DNA from 2 places in the Thiomicrorhabdus sp. genome. Region 2 is predicted to be linked to the other one. Evidence: predicted binding sites of a transcription regulator. Region 2 holds the regulator's gene; the other holds the start of a gene.
What was found. Region 2 encodes HrcA, which represses chaperone genes, less so after heat shock. Its sites were predicted from a motif close to TTAGCACTCNNNNNNNNNGAGTGCTAA; they were not measured.
Positions count from the first base shown of each region.

Region 1: the regulator HrcA is predicted to act here: its motif matches at 1,635-1,661, upstream of ACORJQ_RS12070 (co-chaperone GroES).

Region 1 covers NZ_OY759719.1:2,663,044-2,669,591, forward strand. The annotation lists gene groL (chaperonin GroEL) at 1-1,179, opposite strand, end outside; gene ACORJQ_RS12070 (co-chaperone GroES) at 1,241-1,531, opposite strand; gene ACORJQ_RS12075 (dihydroorotase) at 1,973-3,340, opposite strand; gene ACORJQ_RS12080 (ABC transporter substrate-binding protein) at 3,568-4,692, shown strand; gene ACORJQ_RS12085 (EAL domain-containing protein) at 4,689-6,548, shown strand, end outside.
Region 2 covers NZ_OY759719.1:1,430,379-1,436,926, forward strand. The annotation lists gene recN (DNA repair protein RecN) at 1-1,166, opposite strand, end outside; gene ACORJQ_RS06255 (NAD(+) kinase) at 1,322-2,197, opposite strand; gene hrcA (heat-inducible transcriptional repressor HrcA) at 2,397-3,422, shown strand; gene ACORJQ_RS06265 (diguanylate cyclase) at 3,485-4,840, opposite strand; gene grpE (nucleotide exchange factor GrpE) at 5,143-5,727, shown strand; gene dnaK (molecular chaperone DnaK) at 5,987-6,548, shown strand, end outside.

The DNA of each region.
Region 1 (6,548 bases), 1.2 Mb from region 2:
GTCTTTTTTCTCTTTCATTTCCATCTCTGTCGCTGCACCTAATTTAAGTACGGCAACACCGCCAGCAAGTTTTGCTAAACGTTCGTTAAGTTTTTCAGAATCGTATTCAGATGTTGTTGTCGCAATCTGTGACTTGATTTGAGCACAACGACTATCAATATCTTCTTTAGAACCCGCACCGTCGATTAACTTAGTAGTGTCTTTACCGACTACTGCAGATTTCGTTTCACCTAATAAATCTAAAGTAATTGATTCAAGGCTTAGACCGACTTCTTCAGAGATTAAAGTACCACCCGTTAAGATTGCCATATCTTGAATCATCGCCTTACGACGCTCACCAAAACCAGGAGCTTTAACGGCAGCAACTTTAACGATTCCGCGCATATTATTGATTACTAACGTAGCTAAAGCTTCACCATCAACGTCTTCAGCAATAATTAATAGAGGACGACCTGTTTTAGAAACAGCTTCTAAAGTAGGTAGTAAATCACGGATGTTTGAAATTTTCTTATCGTAAAGAAGTACAAATGGGTTTTCTAACTCTGCAACCATTTTTTCTTGGTTAGTAACAAAATAAGGAGATAGGTAACCACGGTCAAATTCCATACCTTCTACAACGACTAGCTCATCTTGCAGTGAAGAACCTTCTTCAACAGTGATAACACCTTCAGTTGAAACACGCTCCATTGCTTCAGCAATCATCTTACCTACAGCAGCGTCAGAGTTTGCAGAGATAGTCCCTACCTGAGCAATTGCTTCAGAAGTAGTACATGGCTGAGCCATTGCTTTGATTTCAGCAACCACGGCTTCAACCGCTTTATGAATACCACGGTTTAAATCCATTGGGTTCATTCCCGCTGCAACTGATTTCATTCCTTCACGAACGATAGACTGTGCTAGAACTGTCGCTGTAGTTGTACCGTCACCAGCAACATCATTTGTTTGAGAAGAAACTTCTTTAACCATCTGTGCACCCATGTTCATGAACTTATCTTCAAGCTCAATTTCACGTGCAACCGATACACCATCTTTAGTCACTAATGGAGAACCAAAAGATCTTTCTAAAACTACGTTACGACCTTTAGGTCCAAGTGTTACTTTTACTGCATCTGCAAGAATGTTAATACCATCAACCATTAACTCACGAGCATCTAAACCAAATTTGACGTCTTTTGCCATCTTTCTAATTCCTTAATTCTGTTTAAATATTTAATTTGAATATTTTTAACTATCAGTATGATTAGTCGACAATTGCAATAATATCGTCTTCACGCATAATCATGACTGGCTGACCAGCGTCATCTTTTACTTCTTGACCAGAGTATTGACCGAACATTACCTTATCGCCAACTTTAACCGTCATTGCGATAATTGAACCTGAGTCAGATGCTTTACCTGGTCCAACAGCAACTACTTCACCGATGTTTTGTTTTTCCTGTGCAGAACCTGGTAGCAATATACCACCTGCAGTTTCTTTCTCTTCTTCTACACGACGGACAACAACACGGTCTTGTAATGGCTTAATATTCATAGGTTTCTCCTAAAAGTCTTTTAAATTTCATAATTGTACAAACAGAAAAATTGCACTCAGTTTTTTATCATTCTCACAAACCGAGTTACCATTTATTCATAAATTAGCACTCTTATGGTTAGAGTGCTAATAATTTTAGTCATCTAATTGCTTGTGTCAACTGAATATGGGTATGAATCTTTACAATTCAAGCTGTTAACCCAAAAAAGATACGAATTAGCGTTGTTTTGCTTTAAAAATCTCAAGAATAAAATCAAAGTCAATTTACCAGGCCTGGTAAATTTGGAACATTAATGCAAATTATCACTTATATTCGCATTAGTTTAGATTCGTACCAGTTTATATTTTCATAAGATAAATACTAAAAAACCGTTAGCGGCATTTGCACACAAACGGTTTCACTATAAAAAATACGATTAAAACGATTTAACCAAAAAACGATTATCGTTTAAACAGTAAACGATGCCCAGGCGTAAACTCTGCAAACTCGCCTTGGTGATACTTTAGTTCACCAGACACAATGGTACTGATAACGCTTGATTTAAAGGTATGTCCTTCCCACGGAGACCACTGGCATTTATAAAGGTTATGCTCTTTATCATCTATATGTGGTTTATTCATATCAACCAATACCAAGTCCGCCCAATAGCCTTCACGAATATAGCCTCGATCTTCAATTTGATAACGAATGGCAACATTATGAGAGGTTTTTTGCACAACGGTTTCAATATCAAAAACATTATCATGCACCATATCCAATAAGGCACAAAGAGACTGTTGAACCTGTGGTAAACCTGCAGGAGCCATAAAGTATTTATTTTGTTTTTCTTCATCTGTATGAGGTGCATGATCGGTCGCGATAATATCTATACGCCCTTCTCTTACCGCCTGGCGAATCGCATCTCTATCAGACTGTTTTTTGATAGCTGGATTACATTTAATATAAGTACCACGGGTTGCGTAATCCTCTTCTGTAAACCAAAGGTGATGCACACAAGCTTCTGCGGTTATCTTTTTACCTTCTACCGGGCCTGGTTCAAACAACTCCATCTCTTCTGCCGTTGTTAAGTGCAATATATGCAAATCAGCACCGGTTTCTTTAGCCAAGTCCACCGCAAACGAAGATGATTTATAACATGCTTCACGGCAACGAATCTCTGGATGGGCTGACATAGGAATGTCTTCACCATATTGCTCACGGTACTTTTCTTCTTGGGCTTTGATCATTGGCGTGTCTTCGCAATGAGTGGTTATTAGAGTTGGACTATGAGTAAAAATATCACGCAAGGCTTGTTCTCTATCAACCAACATATTTCCTGTTGAAGCACCCATAAAAATCTTTACCCCGCAAACATTGCTTGGGTTAACTTTTTTTAGTTCTTCCAGGTTGTCATTGGTAGCACCAAAATAAAATGAGAAATTAGTCCATGCTTTTTGGGCACCTATTTGATACTTGGCCTCAAGGTTTTCAATAGTTGTTGTTGTAGGTTTTACATTTGGCATATCCATAAAACTAGTGGTTCCACCTGCTATGGCTGCTTTTGACTCTGTTGCAATATCCCCTTTTGAGGTTAGTCCAGGATCGCGAAAGTGTACTTGATCATCAATAAATCCAGGCAGTAACATCAACCCTTTTGCGTCAATAATTTTGTCTGCATTCATATCAATTTTATCTGCAATTTTTTGAATACGACCATCAGCAACCAATACGTCACCAACAAACTGATTACCTTCATTAACAATAGTAGCCTGGGTAATAAGTATGCTTTGCGAACATTCATTGGATAAATTCGACGATATCTTAGACATAGAGGGTTCCTTTTAGTGACGATTAACCAAGCCAGCAAATCTTATTTAATGGTTTTGTAGTGAATTCATCGGCTTAACTATTTTTGTAATACGGCCATTAAAAAATATTGACGGCCACAACCTGTTTAATTTGCTATTCTAGCTTGAATCATTGTAATATTTTGTATGTTTTTATACTTCAATCCCAATTGCACCATCGACCCGAGCGAGAATCCAAACAAGTGTTTATGGAAAAGATAACTCAAAATATTTTGCGATTTTCTTGCTCTTCACGCTGGCCCATCGTTGCAACCTCCTGGGCTGAACCCAGCCATAACATAGACTTTAATAAAACATCTTTTAGGGTTATTGCGGTTTTACTATTTATTTTAATCAGCACAGTCTCATTTAAAGCAAATGCTCAAAACACAATTGATAGTAATAATAACCAAAATGCCCATCTGCCTGTATGCGTTTATATAGCCTCTTACTCGCCAGGCTACCCTTGGCAAAATGGTATAACAAGAAGTATCAAAAAGACCTTGAATGGCCATTGCCATTTAAAAACATTCTATATGAATACCAAAAAAGTTTCTAACAAGAAGACTTTAAACAACATTGGTTTACAAGCGATAGCTTTTATTGCCTCAAACAAACCTGATGTTGTCATTGTTTCTGACGATAATGCTGTTAAATATGTGTTACAAAATCACTATAAAAACAGCTCAATCCCTTTTGTATTTTGTGGTGTGAATAACACTGGTATTCACTATGGCTTACCCTATAAAAATACCACCGGTATGATTGAAAAAAACCCCATTGAAGTCATACTAAAACTTTTGTTTAGCATTAACCCTGCAAAAACTCGAGTGGCGATGTTAACAACCCAAGGAACTTCTGCCGATTTTGATAATATAGAGTTCACTAAAATAGCCAAAGAAATGGGCATTAAAACCAAGGTCTACCAACTTAAAAACGAACGGGAATGGCGTAAAGTCTTTAAACAAATTCAACTAGGCGATGAGTTTGATCTTATTTATTTATCCAATAGAGCTGCGTTTAAAACCTGGGACCACAAAAAAAACTATGAATGGGCACTCAAATATAATTCAAAAATCACCTTTAGTACTCAAGATTGGATGATGCCTTATTCAGCCATCGGCATCACAAAAATACCTGACGAACAAGGAACTTGGGCTGCAAAAGCCGCCATAGAAATCTTAAACGGTTTGGCTCCCAGTGAAATTGCGGTAATCCCTAATCAAAATTTTCAACTATGGACCAATAAGCAGATTACGAAGCCGTTTGCTGATCAGCTACCAGAGAATATATTTTCTCAATCCATCGTTTATGATGAAAAGGTTCCACAATGAAAAATCTTTCATTCAAAATGCTTTTTGATCTATCTTTAAAAAATAAAGTGCTTTTGGTTCTAGTTGGGCTTGTGTGGTTAGTTATTGCTGCCACTCTAGAAATTGGGTATCAATACAAACAACAAGAACAAAAGTTCCACGAAAATATTGATGGGCTTATTCAAAAAAGAGCGCTTGAACAAAAACGCTCTGAAACGATTTTAAATGCTCTGTCTGAATACTATACGTCTCAAGCAATTAAGTCCGACTCTGACTTTCGTCACTTTGCACAAGGCCTTATAAACAGCAAGATTCCAGGTTATGGCATTGGTTTAGCCAAACTTATTTCTCGTGATAAAAAACAACAAATTGAATCGCAGCAACACAAACTTGGTTTTGAATCGTTTACTATTTCAAATTCAGGCTTGTTTTTAGAACAACAACAAAATCAAAAAAATGCATTTTTAAGCATTACCAATATCGCCCCGCTTGACCCCAAACACTCTGTTTATTTATCAGAAGATTTATTTACCATTCCATTACTAGTCACTAAGTTTTTTGATTCATTACTCAATAACCAACCACAAACCTTATTTTTAACAGAAAGCAAAACTCATAAATTACAAAAACTGATTTTTGCCCCTATATTTTTAAACTCACCAAACCTGTTAAATATTAAACAGAGATATAAACAAGCTCGCGGTATTGTATTTATATTACAACCTGAAGAAGAAACCTTAAAAAAACAAGCCGCCGAGTTTTTTAAACCACAAAACACCACGATTAAAGTTATTACCAGCAATGCTAAAACCATTATTCAAAAAGCAATAAAACCCAACTCTAATAAAATCGATAAGACCTTGAGCTTAAACTATAAAGCCGATTTTTTATGTTTAGGGCTGAATTCTCCGCAAAAAATAGAAATTACTAAATACTGGCATTTATCTGAAATAGATCAAATTGCTCTATTCAAGATGTTATTAATTAACCTATTTTTGTTTCTATTATCAACTAGCATAATACTTACGTTAAGCCGCTATACACAAAATTTACGCCTCACTCAAACTCGACTTAGTCAAATTCTGGAAACATCGCAAGATGCCGTCATTATCACAAACAAAGAGGGGTATATCTTAGATTGGAATCCAGAGGCAGAACTGTTATTTGACTACCCTAAAAAAGATGCCATTGGCAAATGCATTGTTGAATTAATTTTTGACCTGCCGAAAGACCTCTATATTAAAAACAATGATAAAGAATTAATTAATTTTTTATATGACACTCTAAAGCTAGACAATCAAACTGAATCTCAAAAAATAGAAGTGCTACTGTTTGACCGAAGAAAAAATAAAATCACCGCAGAAGTATCAACCTCTATATTGAATATTCAAAACAAAACAGAAATCAGTTTGTTTATAAAAGACATAACTTATCAGCGAAAAACGGAAGAAGCTATTACCAAAATGGCTTACTTTGACCCTCTAACCCAGCTTGAAAACAGAACCTACTTTAAGGAAAGTGTTAACCAACTAATTAACAACAAACCTTCAGGCCATTTTGCACTGCTGTTTTTGGACCTAGATGGTTTTAAACAGGTTAATGACACCCTTGGCCATAACATTGGGGATGAATTATTAAAAGTAGTTGCAAAACGTATTCAAAACGCCTTACGTAGCAGTAATGGAGAGTGCCATATTTGCCGTTTTGGTGGGGATGAATTCGTTATTCTTTTAAAAGACAGTGATGAAAAAACTAGTTCACAAATTTCTTTACGATTGCTCAATCAAATTGAACGCGTTATTAAAATTGAAGAAGATGAGCTTCAAGTTTCAACCAGTATTGGGATTGCCCTGTACCCACAACATGGTGAAGATCTC
Region 2 (6,548 bases):
CCATTAGGCATGCCTAAGGTTTGCATGCCTTCAGTAACAATTTTAGACAGGTTTTTAGCCGCTTTTTGACGTGATTTTTTGAGTGAATTAGCTTGGTCTTGATAATTTTTCCAGGCCTGGTCAAGTTCGGCTTTTAATATTTCCAAAGAGGCATCAGACTGTTCTAAACGAGCTAAGTCTTCTTGAATTTGTTGGTGTTTCTCAACCAGTTGCTCTGCTTCAATATTGTATTTTTTAGCCAAGCCAAATAGAGCAGACAAACGTTCTTCAACGTTTTGAAGTTGTTGTGGGTCTAAATCAATGTTTTCAGAATGATGTTGAATTTCGGTTGCCGCTTCTTGTACCTCAATTACGCTACTGTTTAATTGGGTGATTAAACCTTCTAAGCTTGGGCTGAATTCAATAATCGACTCTAATGCATGAATCGCCTGGTTGATTGAATCAACGGCGCCTTGTTCTTCTTCAATTGCATTGTAGGCTTTATCACAAGCCAGTTTGATTTCACTTGCATGAGAGAGTTGGCTTTGTTCTTCAGATAAAGCATCAAATTCGCCATCTTGCGGGTTGATTTCATCAAATTCATTTTTTTGAAAACTTAATAATTCAAGCTTACTTTGGTAGTCGGCTTGTTCTTCTTCAATTTGTTTTAGTTGGCGTTTTAAATCTTGCCATGCTTTAAAGGCTTGATGTGTTTGGCTAAGATTTTTTGGATGATTGGCGTAGGCATCAAGAAGGTCTAACTGTTTATTGCTAGACAATAATGTTTGATGCTCATGTTGGCCATGAATATCAATCAAAAAACTCCCTAGGGTTTTCAGTTGGTTTGCCGCAACAGGGTAACCATTAATGTAAGCTTTTGAACGGCCTTCTGAAGTAACGGTTCTACGCAAATAACATTGAGTGTCATCATCTAATTCTTGCTCAACTAACCAGCTTTGAACATGCGGAAGTTTCTCAATTTCAAATAGGGCGGTTACATCGGCTTTTGGGGTGTTGTGGCGAACTAAAGAGCTATCGGCACGTTCACCTAAAGCGAGGCCTAAGGCATCTAATAAAATCGATTTACCTGCACCTGTTTCACCCGTTAGGGTAGTGAAGCCAGTATTAAATTGCAGTTGAAGTTTTTCAATTAGGGCTAAGTTTTGAATAGAGAGTTCTTGCAGCATATAAGGAGTTCATTTCACATTAATAAATTAAACAGGCCTGGTAATTTAACAATTTACCAGGCCTGGTGATTTGCTATTGATTTGAGATTATATAGGAAATAAATATAACAAAAAATGCTTTAATTTCGCTTTTTGTCAGCCTTTCACAAAGGCGTTTAAGAAAGCTTGTCGCCCCAGTGTAATTTAGCTCGTAATAGCTCAAAATGGTCGTGATTCTTTGGGTGTAAAAGACGTAAATAATGTTCATTACGTTTCACGATTGTTTGATGGTTTGGCGAAATATCATGGGTGATTTGACCATCACAAATAATCTGCGCTGTTTTGTCACAATATTCATGTGCACGTAATTCCACAGTACTACTGCTATTAATCACATAAGGGCGTGTGCTCATGGTATGCGGATTAATAGAAACTAACGTTATCGCATCAACACCCGGATCTAAAATTGGCCCACCAGCAGACAATGCATAAGCTGTGGAGCCCGTTGGGGTAGAGATAATCATGCCATCAGAACGTTGACTGTTTAAAAAGCGACCATCTACAAAAGTTTCAAATTCAATCATTCGTGGAGAGTCGGTTTTATGAATCACCACATCGTTAATAGCACGTTCTTGGAATGTGAGCTCACCATTTTCATAAACACTCACTTGCAAGACATTACGTAACTCTTCTTGATACACACCAGACAAAATCTCTTCCATGGTTTCAATCATGTCATCTGCGGATACATCGGTTAAAAAACCAAGGCGACCCAGGTTAATACCCAGTATCGGAACATCGTTATCGGTAATACAGCGAGCGACATCCAAAAAAGTGCCATCGCCACCCACCATAACCGCAAGGTCAATTTTACTTTTTAAGTCTTCTCGTTCTAAAAGTTCAACTGATTCATGTCGCGGAAATTTTTCACAAGAGGGCTTATCTAAATACACAGTTCGGGATTTAGAGTGAAGATAATCAATTAGCATTTCAATATTTTCCCAACATTGATTGCCTGTGTATTTTCCAAATATTCCGATTGTTTGAAACATGTTCATAAACTCATATGTAATCTAAGCCAAGCTTAAGGGATGGGTAATAAGTGTTCTATTTAACTCTTTGTTCTAGCTTTGTTGTAGCTTTATTCTAGTGTTTTTAATTTTATAAATTCTATATAAAAGTCAATTGAAGGCCTTGAATAACCAACTATTGTTCATATAATTTAGCAGTGTATCTTAAAGAGTGCTTAAAGTGTTAAACGACCGTTCACAACTATTATTTAAAAACTTAATGGGATTATACCTTAATGATGGCAAGCCGGTAGGGTCAACTACACTCGCCAAATTACCCGATATTGGCTTGAGTTCAGCAACGGTTCGTAATGTGATGGCAGACCTTGAAAAAATGGGCTTGATTCACTCACCGCACACATCAGCAGGGCGCGTGCCTACCGATACCGGTTACAGACTGTTTCTTGATTCCATGCTTACCTACGAGCCTCTTTCACAGCAAAAACAAGCCTCCATTCGTAATGAGTTATCGGTGGGTTTAAACCAAGATGACTTGTTAGAAAGTGCCTCAAAAGTATTGTCTGGCATTACCGGTATGACCAGTTTGGTGTTAATGCCAAATAAACAGCAAGAGGTGCTCAAGCATATCGATTTTATTCAGCTCGGTGCTAATCGTGTATTAGTGGTGTTGGTCTTTAATGATCAAGATGTGCAAAACCGCATTATTGAGCTCGAAAAACCTTTTAGTGGTGATGAACTTCAGCAAACTGCAAACTATTTAAATGAACACTGTTTAGGCAAAAATCTAGCCGAAGCTAAACAATTTTTAATGTCTAGAATGGATACCATTCGTTCTACCACCAATGAATTTATGAGCTCGATTGTGCAAGCAACCGACTTTGTTTTAGAAAGTCAGCTAGCCCAAAAAATGCCATTTTTAGTCTCAGGTAAAACCAATTTACTCAATTACCAAGAGCTGGCGAGTTCAGAAAAATTAAAAGCCCTATTTAACTCATTTGAACAACACAATGAAATGGTGTCACTGCTCGATAAAAGCATGCAAGCCCAAGGTGTACAAGTATTTGTAGGCCACGAATGCGGTAATGAAATTTACCAAGACTGCAGTATTATCACTACGCCTTATGAAGTTGAGGGCGAAATTCTAGGTGTACTAGGTGTAGTAGGTCCAAGCCGAATGAACTATCAAAGAGTCGTACCTAGAGTCGATATGACCGCCAAAATCTTAAGCTCACTTCTTAAAAAATAATTTCATAATTAACGCTCATATTAAGGCTGTTAAAATTTTTATTGTCTGGCTCGATTGATTCTTTATTGTTGAATGGGTTTTAGTGAGTTGTTGATACAAACTTGATTACGTCCAGCCTTTTTTGCGGCGTATAGAGAGTGGTCTGCGGCTTTAAATAGGGTTTGGTAGTTTAGCTCAAACTCTTCAGGGCTTTGATTGATGTTTTCAAGTAGTTCGACCAGTTGTAATGCAATTTTTTTATGGTGGTAAGCTAATCCAATGGAGCAGGTTGTCGTTATTCCTAATGGTTGGGCTTCAGCGACTTGTTGGCGAATTGTTTCAGCTCGTTGTAGGACTTCTTCTTGATTTAAATCTTTAATGATGACAACAAATTCATCGCCACCATAGCGGGCAATTATGTCGTTTGCATGACCATTGTTTTTTAGAATAGAAGCAACGGTTTCAAGTATGGTGTCGCCTGCAGTGTGCCCGGTCATATCGTTTATTTCTTTAAACTGATCGATATCTAATAACATCAAGGCAATCGCTTCATTTTTAGTGATTGCGGATCTGACTAGTTTATCTCCATACTCATCTAAATAATGGCGGTTGTTGATGCCGGTTAGCGAGTCTATGTTTACTTTTTGGTGAAGTGCGGCTTGTTCTTCTATGAGTTCATCGCGGGCACGTTTGCCCATAATTAGGTTGATGGCTCGTGCTAAAAAGTCAGTTTCATTAAATGGCTTGGCAATAAAGTCGCCCGCACCGTGTTTAAGAACATAGACTTGGCGTAATAAGTCGTTCCACCCAGAAACGGCCAGAATAGGGATGTCGCGAATGCGTTCATTGCCTTGACGAATTAGGTTAATTAGGCCAATACCACTCACTTCACCTTCTAAAACCAAGTCAGTAACGACAATATCAAACGATTTTTTAGTATTGTCTAACAGTGCAGCGGCTTCTTCGCCACTTTTAACATGCATCACTTTCCAGCCTGCCGATTTCATAATGTGACTGGTAAAGTCAGCGGTGCTTTGTGTGTCTTCCACATAAAGAACACGAGCGGATATGTTAAGCGTGGCATAGAGCATTAAGCTGTGTAGAGCACGTTTTAGGGTTGGAAAGTCTGATTTAATAAATATTTCGGTAAAGCCAGCATCGTAGGCTTGGCGTTTAAAGTCGGACGAATTATTTGAAGTGAGCAAGAACTTGGGCGTGTTGCATAGGATTTTGTTGGACTTTAGCTTTTTCAGAAACTTAAAACTGTCCATGTCACTTAGTTCATGTGCCACACAGATTGCGGAAGGTTTGTGTTTTTTTAAATAAACCAAGCCATCGTTTCCATTACTAGCTTCAATGATGTGCGTATCTGCATTGCTTAGTGTGAGCTTGATAACATTACGATAGCTATTGGATGGATCTACGATGAGTATATTCATGAATTTTGGACATGGCTTTGTAAGAAGGCCAGCTATTTTAAAGCTAAATGGCTGCAAAAACCAGATTTGGTGATTTTTTTGTCCACTTTTTCATTGAATAGCCGTGCTATTCGTCTCAAAGCTGAAAAAACTATTTAAGCCAGGCTTTTTTCGTTTCGACTATTTCAGCCCAACTGATTCCTAGCGTGTTTTGCTTTGTTACCAGGCCTGGTAAATTCTTTTAAAAAAAATCCGTCTTTGGCTTGAATTACTTAAAGCTATCCCTTATAAAACTCCCGACTAGAAATTTACTGGAGATAACCATGTCTGAAAAAGAGCAAAAAATGAATGATGACGTTAATGCAGAAGCTGTTGAAACCCAAACTGCAGAAGAGGCGGTTCAGCAGGCTGAAGAAGCTTTAGATAATGCACAAGAAGCGGTTCAAGATGATATTGCAGCTTTATTAGAAGAAGCCAAAGCAGAAGCGGAAAAGCATAAAGATATGGCATTACGTGTTCAGGCCGATATGGAAAATTTACGTCGCCGTACTCGTATTGATGTAGAAAGTGCACACAAGTATGCATTAGAGAAATTTGTTAATGCGTTATTGCCTGCTATGGATTCTATGGAAATGGGGATTGATGCTGCCTCTAAAGAAGAGGCGACTCTTGAAAGTATTCGTGAGGGGGTTGAAATGACCTTTAAGCAGATGTTGGATGTACTTCAAGAGTTTAACGTTGAGCGTGTAAACCCAACGGGTGAAAAGTTTGACCCTAATTTGCATGAAGCTTTAACGATGATTCCATCGCCAGATCATGAAAGTAATACGGTAGTTGATACCATTCAAAAGGGTTACACATTAAACGAGCGTTTAGTACGTGCTGCACGAGTGATAGTTGCTCAGTAAGTCTTTATTTGTAAGGGGGCGTTTGTTTGTGTTTAGTGAAGACAAAATAAAACACAAAAAACAGCGTAAAAAATAGAAAAAAAGTGGTTTTTAGACTTGAAAGCTTTTTTTACAGCCCTATATACAAGTCAACTTAGTAAAAACAATTATTTAACAAATATTATTTAAAAGTCTTAACTTACAATTTCAGACCGCTAAACGCTTTAATTTAAAGCTACCAGGCCTGGTAATTCTAAGTTTGCAATTTGGAGAAAATCAAATGGCTAAAATTATTGGTATCGATTTAGGAACCACCAACTCATGTGTTGCGGTAATGGAAGGTAAAGAAGTTAAAGTTATTCCAAACGCCGAAGGTGCACGTACAACTCCATCGATTGTTGGTTATACAGCAGATGGTGAAGTACTGGTTGGTGATTCAGCAAAACGTCAAGCGGTTACAAACCCAGAAAACACTCTTTTCGCAATCAAACGTTTAATCGGTCGTCGTGCTGATGATGAAGTAGTAGCTAAAGATAAGGATATGGTTCCTTATAAAATCGTTGCGGCTGATAACGGAGATGCTTGGGTTGAAGTAGCTGGTAAGAAATTGTCTCCACAGGAAGTTTCTGCACGTACTCTGATGAAAATGAAGAAAACAGCAGAAGATTACCTAGGTCATGAAGTAACTGAAGCGGTGGTAACGGTTCCTGCTTACTTTAACGATGCTCAGCGTCAAGCGACTAAAGATGCCGGTAAAATTGCTGGTTTAGAAGTTAAGCGTATTATCAACGAACCAACAGCGGCAGCACTTGCATATGGTATGGATAAAGCCAAAGGTGACA